DNA from 3 places in the Carnobacterium viridans genome. Region 3 is predicted to be linked to each of the others. Evidence: predicted binding sites of a transcription regulator. Region 3 holds the regulator's gene; each other region holds the start of a gene.
The links. Region 3 encodes CtsR, which represses protease genes until heat stress. Its sites were predicted from a motif close to TTGGTCAAAAAAGGTCAAANA; they were not measured.
Positions count from the first base shown of each region.

Region 1: the regulator CtsR is predicted to act here: its motif matches at 1,230-1,250, upstream of clpP (ATP-dependent Clp endopeptidase proteolytic subunit ClpP).
Region 2: the regulator CtsR is predicted to act here: its motif matches at 1,308-1,328, upstream of BLT48_RS12720 (ATP-dependent Clp protease ATP-binding subunit).

Region 1 is NZ_FNJW01000008.1:1,923,704-1,926,978, forward strand. It holds gene BLT48_RS10735 (tRNA dihydrouridine synthase) at 38-1,018, shown strand; gene clpP (ATP-dependent Clp endopeptidase proteolytic subunit ClpP) at 1,336-1,929, shown strand; gene BLT48_RS10745 (DsbA family protein) at 2,120-2,647, shown strand; gene BLT48_RS10750 (sugar-binding transcriptional regulator) at 2,918-3,275, shown strand, end outside.
Region 2 is NZ_FNJW01000008.1:2,345,843-2,349,117, forward strand. It holds gene BLT48_RS12720 (ATP-dependent Clp protease ATP-binding subunit) at 1-1,256, opposite strand, end outside; gene ykzS (protein YkzS) at 1,451-1,636, shown strand; gene BLT48_RS12730 (phosphocarrier protein HPr) at 1,806-2,072, shown strand; gene ptsP (phosphoenolpyruvate--protein phosphotransferase) at 2,072-3,275, shown strand, end outside.
Region 3 is NZ_FNJW01000008.1:1,763,775-1,767,049, reverse strand. It holds gene BLT48_RS09980 (ATP-dependent Clp protease ATP-binding subunit) at 1-1,136, opposite strand, end outside; gene BLT48_RS09975 (CtsR family transcriptional regulator) at 1,161-1,622, opposite strand; tRNA gene BLT48_RS09970 (tRNA-Pro) at 1,998-2,071, opposite strand; tRNA gene BLT48_RS09965 (tRNA-Arg) at 2,102-2,175, opposite strand; tRNA gene BLT48_RS09960 (tRNA-Leu) at 2,179-2,267, opposite strand; tRNA gene BLT48_RS09955 (tRNA-Gly) at 2,318-2,389, opposite strand; tRNA gene BLT48_RS09950 (tRNA-Thr) at 2,397-2,469, opposite strand; tRNA gene BLT48_RS09945 (tRNA-Leu) at 2,505-2,589, opposite strand; tRNA gene BLT48_RS09940 (tRNA-Lys) at 2,631-2,703, opposite strand; tRNA gene BLT48_RS09935 (tRNA-Val) at 2,705-2,780, opposite strand; rRNA gene rrf (5S ribosomal RNA) at 2,808-2,923, opposite strand; rRNA gene BLT48_RS09925 (23S ribosomal RNA) at 3,014-3,275, opposite strand, start outside.

The sequences.
Region 1 (3,275 bases), 160 kb from region 3:
AGCTGATAGCCCGTTATGGAAGGATCGATTATTGAAAATGAAAGAAAATTTTTGGCAAGATTTGCCACGTCCGTTTTTTATATTGGCACCGATGGAAGATGTAACGGATGTCGTGTTTCGCCATGTAGTAAGTGCAGCAGGCAAACCAGATGTATTTTTTACAGAGTTCACAAATGCTGTTAGTTATTGTCATCCAGAAGGACGTGATAGTGTCCGTGGTCGTTTAACATTTACTGAGGACGAACAACCGATGGTAGCTCATATATGGGGAGACGAACCAAAACACTTCCGCCAAATGAGCATTGGTATGGCAGAACAAGGTTTTAAAGGAATCGATATTAATATGGGCTGTCCGGTACCGAATGTAGCAGGTAAAGGAAAAGGTAGTGGCCTTATTCGCCGAGCTGCAGTTGCTGCAGATTTAATCCAAGCAGCAAAAGCAGGAGGGCTACCGGTAAGTGTCAAGACCCGATTAGGTTATACAACTATCGATGAATGGCGTGATTGGTTGACACACGTTTTTGAACAAGATATTGCCAATCTTTCTATCCATTTACGAACAAGAAAAGAAATGAGTAAAGGCGACGCACACTGGGAAATGATTTCAGAAATCAAAAAATTACGTGACGAAATTGCACCTCAAACACTTTTGACAATCAATGGAGACATTCCGGATCGCGAAACTGGGTTGAAGCTGGTTGAAGAATATGGTGTGGATGGTGTTATGATTGGGCGAGGTATTTTTCACAACCCTTATGCGTTTGAAAAAGAACCAAAAGAGCACAGCAGCCAAGAATTGCTGAATTTGTTTAGATTGCACTTAGATCTTTTTGATAAATATACCGTTGATGAACCTCGTGCATTCAGACCACTTCGCCGCTTTTTTAAAATCTATGTTCGTGGTATTCGTGGAGCAAGTGACTTAAGAGTGCAGTTGATGGAAACAGAAACAACTAATGAAGCTCGCGTATTACTTGATGAATTTGAAGAAAAAAATCAGGATATCTTAGGAGAATAAAAGAATATCACTCATTAAAAGTATCTTTTTTGTGATGGATAAAAGAAAAAATAAGTCATAACTATCTGTAAGCTTTTAATTTTTTGAATAAACTATTTATGTTATAATTATTTTATTCAAAATGATTGAATTTTATTAAAGATTTAAAGATTATTTTTGTGATTAGAGGATAAATTCTAATCACTTTTTTTTCAAAGTTAGCAAACGAAAAAAATTGACCTTTTTTGACCAATGGAGTAAAATACACTTAGTAACTCATAGTGTGAATCATTTAGTTACGCTATAAAAGAAATGAACAATTGAGGAGGAAACAAATTATGAATTTAGTCCCTACAGTAATCGAACAGTCATCTAGAGGTGAACGTGCCTATGACATTTATTCGCGTCTTTTAAAAGACCGCATTATTATGTTAAGTGGTCCAGTAGACGATGATCTAGCAAATGCTGTAATCGCTCAGCTGTTATTTTTAGATGCACAAGACTCTGAAAAAGATATTTATATTTATATTAATTCTCCAGGTGGCAGTGTAACTGCTGGTTTAGCGATTTTTGATACAATGAACTTTATCAAAGCAGATGTACAAACTATCGCAATGGGAATGGCGGCTTCAATGGGTAGTTTCTTATTGACAGCTGGTACAAAAGGAAAACGTTATGCGTTGCCGAATGCTGAAATCATGATTCACCAACCATCGGGCGGATCTCAAGGGCAAGCTACGGAAATTGAAATTGCTGCTCGTCACATCCTTAACACACGTGAACGCTTGAATAAAATTTTATCAGATCGTACAGGACAACCAATAGAAGTCATTCAACGTGATACAGATCGTGATAATTATATGTCTGCAGAAGATGCGAAGGCTTATGGTTTGATTGATGAAATCATGGAAAATAGCTCAGCTTTAAGCTAAAACGTTTAGATGAGATTCGTCTAGCTAAGTATTTCAATTGAAGAGTAAAGAAAAAAGAGATTGGAGCAACGCTTTAGTCTCTTTTTTTTGCTCCATTGGTCAGTAGGAAAACTAAATAAGTCAAATCCATTTAATTGATTCAATATTATCTGTATAATGAAATCATTAAGTAAATAAAGGAGGATATTTAATGGATATTAGCAACATTAAAACAGACAAAGTGAATACAACCCATGGAATTAAAATTGGAAGTGATGATGCTCCAGTTAAGGTAATCGAATTTATTAACTTAAAGTGCCCCTATTGTAAAATGTGGTATGAAGATTCAAAAGATGTACTAAACGAATATGTTTCTGCTGGGAAAGTGCAACGAATCATTAAACATTTTGATAAAGAAAAACCGAGTTTGAAAAAAGGGAATATCGTGCACCGTTATTTAGATTATTCAAACCCTGAAAAAGCGCTTAAAGACATTGATTTCTTTTTTGCTCACCAAGAAGAGTGGGGATATTTAGAATCGTTTGATGCTATAGCTGCTTATGTAGTTGAGAAAAGAAATTTATCCATACAGTCAAATGAATCAGTAGCTCAAGAAATTATTCAAGAAGCAAACCAAGCAAATGTTGTATTTGTACCAACCGTGTTTATTGATGAAGAGATTTTCGATGAACATATTACGCAACAAGAACTTAAAAACTTGATTGAAGCACGCCTTTAAGAAATCGCTTGTAAAAAAACAGGTCTTTTACACAATTTTAATGAAAAACTTATAAACATAACAGTTGAAAGATGAATAGATAACTGGTACAATTATTGTTGTGAGAGATGGCAATAGTGCTTCGTTTAGTGCAGTTGTTGAATGATAAGAAAACAAGTACAGGAAACTGAAAGTTTGATTTTCATTTTTGATTCTCTTGTTTTTTTAAGTAACAATGGTCGCTGAACGACTGACGCGGTCACAAAACGACCAGATGGAAAGAGGTCGCTTATGCAAAATGTATTATCTGTTATCGAAGAAGTCATTCCAGATATCATGTATAAACTTCAGAATCGTTACCAAATTTTGCGCAATGTTTTTTTATTAGGTCCAGTTGGAAGAAGAGTCGTATCTGAACGTATGGGAATTACAGAACGTGTTTTACGTACAGAATCAGAAGGCTTAAAGAAACAAGGATTGATAAAAACTTCAAAAATGGGCATGGAGCTGACTGAAAAAGGCGAAGCCGTTTATCACCAACTAGATCAGTTAATGGGACAACTGTTGGGGATGAAAGAGAAAGAGAAAAAACTCGCTTCTTATTTGGAGATTGAACACTGTGTAATTATTTCTGGTGATGTAGATGAAC
Region 2 (3,275 bases), 580 kb from region 3:
CCTACTGGAATATTTGTTTTCATTTCAATGATTTCAATCATATCTTGTTCGGTTACAGTAGGTTCATCTGAATCTGGTTTTTGCTGATCACGCATAGTAGAGAATTTTTTAGCCTGATCACGATAAAAAGCAGCTTTTTCATAATCTTCTTGCTGTAAAGCTAATTGTTTTTGTTGAGCAGCTTCTGCGATTTTATCTTCTAGTTGTTTAGGATCAACAACTTGTATCGTTAAGTTCTTTTTAGAACCTGATTCATCTAGTAAATCGATTGCTTTATCTGGTAAAAACCGATCCTGAATATAACGATTAGAAAGATTTACGGCGCTTGTAATTGCTTCGTTTGTATAATGAACGTGATGATAATCTTCGTATTTTTTTTGCAGTCCTTTAAGAATGGTGATCGTCTCTTCAATAGACGGTTCGCTTACGCGTACAGGTTGCATACGACGTTCTAATGCAGCGTCTTTTTCAATTGTACGATATTCTCTTAAAGTAGTTGCTCCAACCATTTGCAATTCACCACGTGCAAGAGCGGGTTTAAGCATATTTCCAGCATCCATACTTCCTTCTGCGCTTCCGGCTCCAACAATTTCATGAACTTCGTCAATAAATAAAATAATTTGTGGATTTTTCTTCAATTCATCCATTAATTGTTGCATCCGCTCCTCGAATTGTCCACGAATACCAGTTCCTTGAACTAATGAAGCGACATCTAGACGAATAACTTCTTTACCTAATAATTTTTGAGGAACATCACCGTCAATAATTTTTTGTGCTAAGCCTTCTACAACAGCTGTTTTACCAACACCGGGTTCTCCAGTTAAGACAGGATTATTTTTAGTACGGCGGTTTAAAATTTCAATTACGCGTTCAATTTCCTTGTCACGTCCTATAACGGGATCAATAGCACCTGATCGAGCAGCTTCAGTTAAATTTGTTCCATATTCACCTAAAAGACCAGGTATCTTATTAATAGGTGGTTGTCCTCCAGAACCGTTTTGAGTCGGAGGGGCGTCAGGATTATTTTGTTGGAAATTATTGTTTTGTGCATGTTGCATTGAACGGAAAAATTGATCTAAGTTACCAAAACCAAATGGGTCTTGTGGTGTGCGGCTGTTTCTAATTTCTCCACGATTTTGTGCGTCTTTAATCAATTGGTAGCAATTTTGACAAACATCTAATTGACCTTTTTGGCCATTCATATTGGTATACAAATGGATAGTTGCTTCACGTTGGTTACAATTTTGACATAACATTTTAGCACAACCTTTCATATAATCGGTTAGTTAGGAAAACAAAAGATCAAAAAATTGACCATTACTGACCTTTCATGATTAGTATTATACACCGACTTTTTTTTGCTTTCAAGTAATTTACACTATAAATGTTTAGTATTTTCCATTAGACTATTAATATTCAAGAAAAAAAATAAAGCAAGGATGTTTTTAAAATGACAAAGGAAGAACTGCAAATGATGATGGACCAATTAGTTCAAGGTCAAGTCGACGATATAAAAATTGAAAAAAATGATTTTATGATTTTTCGTGAAATTTGGATCAATCATGAAAAAAAAGACCAGATTATTGGAGAAGCTCTACATAATGGAGTTATCATTTATCGGTATAGGTCAAACTAAAGAGCAGCAAAGCAAAATTAGGAAATAATAGTTGTTTAAATGAGCAAAAAATGGTATTCTAGTAAATTGTAAGGGCTGTATCAATTGTTTTACTGAAAAGAAATGTTATTGACAGTTAAAACTGGATGTAGTTCTCAAAAATAATATTTATTAAAGGGGATTTTTAATTATGGAAAAACGCGAATTTCATGTAGTAGCTGAAACAGGTATCCATGCACGTCCAGCAACATTATTAGTACAAACAGCAAGCAAATATAGCTCAGATATCAACTTAGAATACAAGGGTAAATCAGTAAACTTAAAATCAATCATGGGTGTTATGTCTTTAGGTGTTGGTCAAGGCGCTGAAGTAACTATCTCTGCTGATGGTTCAGATGAAGCTGAAGCTCTTTCAGGAATCGAAGAAACTATGAAGAAAGAAGGCTTAGCTGAATAATGGTTGAAAAATTAAAAGGGATCGCAGCAAGTGACGGTATTGCAGTAGCAAAAGCTTACTTACTAACTGAACCCGATTTAACTTTCAACAAAATTACAGTTGAGAACTCTGATTCAGAAATTGACCGCTTAAAATCGGCATTAAACGAAGCATCAAAAGAACTTGAGATCATTCGGTCTAAAGCAGCAGAATCTTTAGGTGAAGAAGAAGCCCAAGTTTTTGATGCTCATTTAATGGTTCTTTCTGATCCAGAATTAATCGGGAGTATCGAAAGCTCAATCGTCGACAACAAGATCAACGCAGAAAGCGGTTTAAAAGAAGTAACAGATATGTTTATTGGTATGTTTGAAGGCATGGAAGACAATCCTTATATGCAAGAACGTGCAGCCGATATCAAAGATGTTACTAAACGTGTATTGAGCCATTTGTTAGGTGTCAAACTTCCTAATCCTTCAATGATTGATGAAGAAGTAATTGTAGTTGCACATGACTTAACACCAAGTGATACGGCTCAATTAAACCGTCAATTTGTTAAAGCCTTTGTTACAGACATTGGTGGACGTACTTCACATTCAGCTATTATGGCTCGTTCGTTAGAAATTCCTGCAATTGTAGGAACGAAAGAAATCACTTCTTTTGTTAAAGAAGGAGATCTTATCATCATTGATGGTTTAGAAGGCGATGTAATCGTCCACCCTGAATCAACAGATGTTGCAACTTACGAAACAAAAGCTAAAGCTTTTGCTGATCAAAAAGCTGAGTGGGATAAATTAAAAGATGAACCAACAATAACTGCAGATGGAAAGCACATTGAACTAGCTGCAAATATTGGAACTCCAAAAGATTTAGTGGGTGTAAAAAGTAACGGTGGAGAAGCTGTTGGATTATACCGTACAGAATTCCTTTATATGGATTCACCTGATTTTCCTACAGAAGAAGCTCAGTTTGAAGCCTATAAAGAAGTTTTAGAAGGTATGGAAGGTAAAGCTGTTGTTGTCCGTACCATGGACATTGGTGGCGATAAAGAATTGCCTTACCTAACATTGCCACACGAAATGAATCCTTTCCTAGGGTACCGTGCCATTCGTATTTGTTTAGCACAACCGGACATGTTTAGAACGCAATTGCGTGCATTACTACGTGCGTCTGTTTTTGGACAATTACGTATTATGTTCCCAATGATTGCGACTTTGCAAGAATTCC
Region 3 (3,275 bases):
ACTGCCTCATCTGTAATTTCAACGCCATGATGTTCTTCATAACGAGAACGTAAGCCTAACAATATCTCTTCAGCTTCTTCTTCTGAAGGAGCATCCACATGAATGGGTGCAAACCGTCTTTCTAGAGCTGCATCTTTTTCAATATACTTTTGGTATTCATCTAAAGTTGTTGCCCCAATCGTTTGCAACTCGCCACGAGCTAATGCAGGTTTCAAAATATTAGATGCATCGATTGCACCTTCTGCTCCACCAGCACCAATTAAAGTATGCAACTCATCTATAAATAAGACAACTTCGCCATCTTGATAAATCTCATCAATCACTTTTTTCATTCGTTCTTCAAACTCACCACGATATTTTGTGCCTGCTACCAATGAACCCATATCTAACATCATTAACCGCTTATTGGCTAATGCAGCGGGAACTTCTCCATCAATAATCTTTTGCGCTAAACCTTCTGCAATCGCTGTTTTACCAACACCCGGTTCCCCAACTAAAACAGGATTGTTTTTTGTTCGGCGGCTTAAAACTTGGATAATACGTTGGATTTCCTTGTGACGACCAACAACTGGATCCAGCTTCCCTTCTCTTGCGACTGCTGTTAGATCACGAGCTAGTGAGTCCAAAGTAGGTGTACCGGCGACTTGTTTAGCAGTTGGCTTGGCTTTTCTTCCTTTACCATTTGTTACATCACTCAAACCGATTTTTTTCAATACGATTTGACGAGCTTTATTTAGATTAATGTCTAAGTTGTTTAAAATCTTAGAGGATAAAATATCTTCTTCACGCAATAATCCTAACAATAAATGTTCTGTGCCAACAAGGTCTGAGCCCATACGCCTTGCTTCATCTGTTGCAAACGTAATAGCTTGTTTGGCTCTTGGCGAATAAGGAAGAATCGCATTTTTAGAAAGATACTTCATCGTTCCATAACCAGTAAAGTGTTCAATTTCTTCACGAATATCCATTTCAGTAACAGAAAATTGTCTCAACGTTTTTCCTGCGATACCATTTTGCTCCATAATCAATCCTAAAAGAATGTGCTCAGTTCCTACAGAATGGTGACGAAATCCTTTTGCTTCTTCTTGCGCCATGATTAAAACCATTCTTGCTTTTTCAGAAAATAATTCATCCATTCATTTCGCCTCCGTTTTTATACTTTACTCATATTTTAAATTGTTTAAAAAAGCTATTAGTAATCTAGCTCTTAATTCATTTTCATCTGCTCCGCTAGAATTCAGGAGTGACTTTTCCATTACTGCTAACATGATATTTGCCTCTCGCTTAATCAACATTTCAGATTCAAATAATCTTTCTATAATAGAATATGCATTCTTTTGAGAAATTTTTTTTCCAATAATATCGATCATCATATCCAGCATTTCAGCTTCATCTAACAATTTCACTTTAATGATTCTTATATACCCGCCGCCACCACGTTTACTTTCAACTAAATAGCCTTGTTGTACCGTAAAGCGAGTATTTATCACATAATTTATTTGAGAAGGAACACAATTAAAGCGATCTGCCATTTCACTCCGCCTAATTTCGACTTGTTCATCTTGGCCTAAAACTTTTTTTAAATAAGCTTCAATGATATCCGACATGTTTTGATTGTGCATGGGGTACTTGTTACTAAAACATGTTAATGTATGGTAAGAATTTTAGCTCTAATTACTCTACATTGCAATGGTGTTTTTTTAGTAACACTCCTTTTCTTTTAGTCCTAACACTAGACGTATTATTTAGCTTACCCTTAAAATTGCTAAAAGCAAATTAAACTAATAGTGGAGGATGCTGCCAGTTAGCTTCTGGAGCATTCTTGACTAATACTGACTTTTATTATACGAGAAATAAGAAGATTTGAAAAGCATCTCTACTCACTTTCTCCTAATTCTGCTTGTAAATCCCCTCTGTTCACAATCATACTCATATAAAAAATAGACAAAAAAAGATAATTTCTCTAATATTAGAGAAATTATCTTTTTAAATATTTATCGGGAAGACAGGATTCGAACCTGCGACCCCTTGGTCCCAAACCAAGTGCTCTACCAAGCTGAGCTACTTCCCGTTACTGAGTTGTTCTTTTTTTCAAAAGAAATGCACCCAAGAGGACTTGAACCTCTAACCCCTTGATTCGTAGTCAAGTACTCTATCCAATTGAGCTATGGGTGCAAATGGTGCCGAGGGCCGGAATCGAACCGGCACGGTGATCACTCACCGCAGGATTTTAAGTCCTGTGCGTCTACCTGTTCCGCCACCCCGGCATTAGAACAGCTTTTCATTCTTACAAATGACCTCACTAGTTGAACTAGTAAGCGAAAGACGGGATTCGAACCCGCGACCCCCACCTTGGCAAGGTGATGTTCTACCACTGAACTACTTTCGCAAAAAAATGCCGGCTAAAGGAGTTGAACCCTCGACCCTCTGATTACAAATCAGATGCTCTACCAACTGAGCTAAGCCGGCTAAAGTGGTACTTCACTAATCATTCAACTAAAAAATGGTGCGGGTGAAGGGACTTGAACCCCCACGTCTCTCGACGCTAGATCCTAAATCTAGTGCGTCTGCCAATTCCGCCACACCCGCATAAAGTCTGGCATAACTAACCTTACTTGAATGATTAGTTATGAGTCATGCAGGATTCGAACCTGCGACCCTCTGATTAAAAGTCAGATGCTCTACCAACTGAGCTAATGACTCATGGTGGAGGTTGACGGGATCGAACCGCCGACCCTCTGCTTGTAAGGCAGATGCTCTCCCAGCTGAGCTAAACCTCCATGGGAAATAAAATTTTAATTGAATCTGCGTGGCAACGTCCTACTCTCACAAAGGGAAACCCTTCACTACCATCGGCGCTAAGAAGCTTAACTTCTGTGTTCGGCATGGGAACAGGTGTGACCTTCTTGCCCTCATCACCACACAATTTCAATCGAAAGTCCGTTGGACTCTCAAAACTGGATAAAGTCTAAAGTGTCTTTCGTTTGCTTACCTTCGTACACCGGGTATTGCTTTGGTTAAGTCCTCGACCGATTAGTATTGGTCCGCTCCGTATATCGCTATACTTCCACTTCCAACCTATCTACCTGATCATCTCTCAGGGGTCTTACTCACTTACGTGATGGGAAATCTCATCTTGAGGGGGGCTTCACGCTTAGATGCTTTCAGCGTTTATCCCGTCCACACATAGCTACCCAGCAATGCCCTTGGCAGAACAACTGGTACACCAGAGGTGTGTCCATCCCGGTCCTCTCGTACTAAGGACAGCTCCTCTC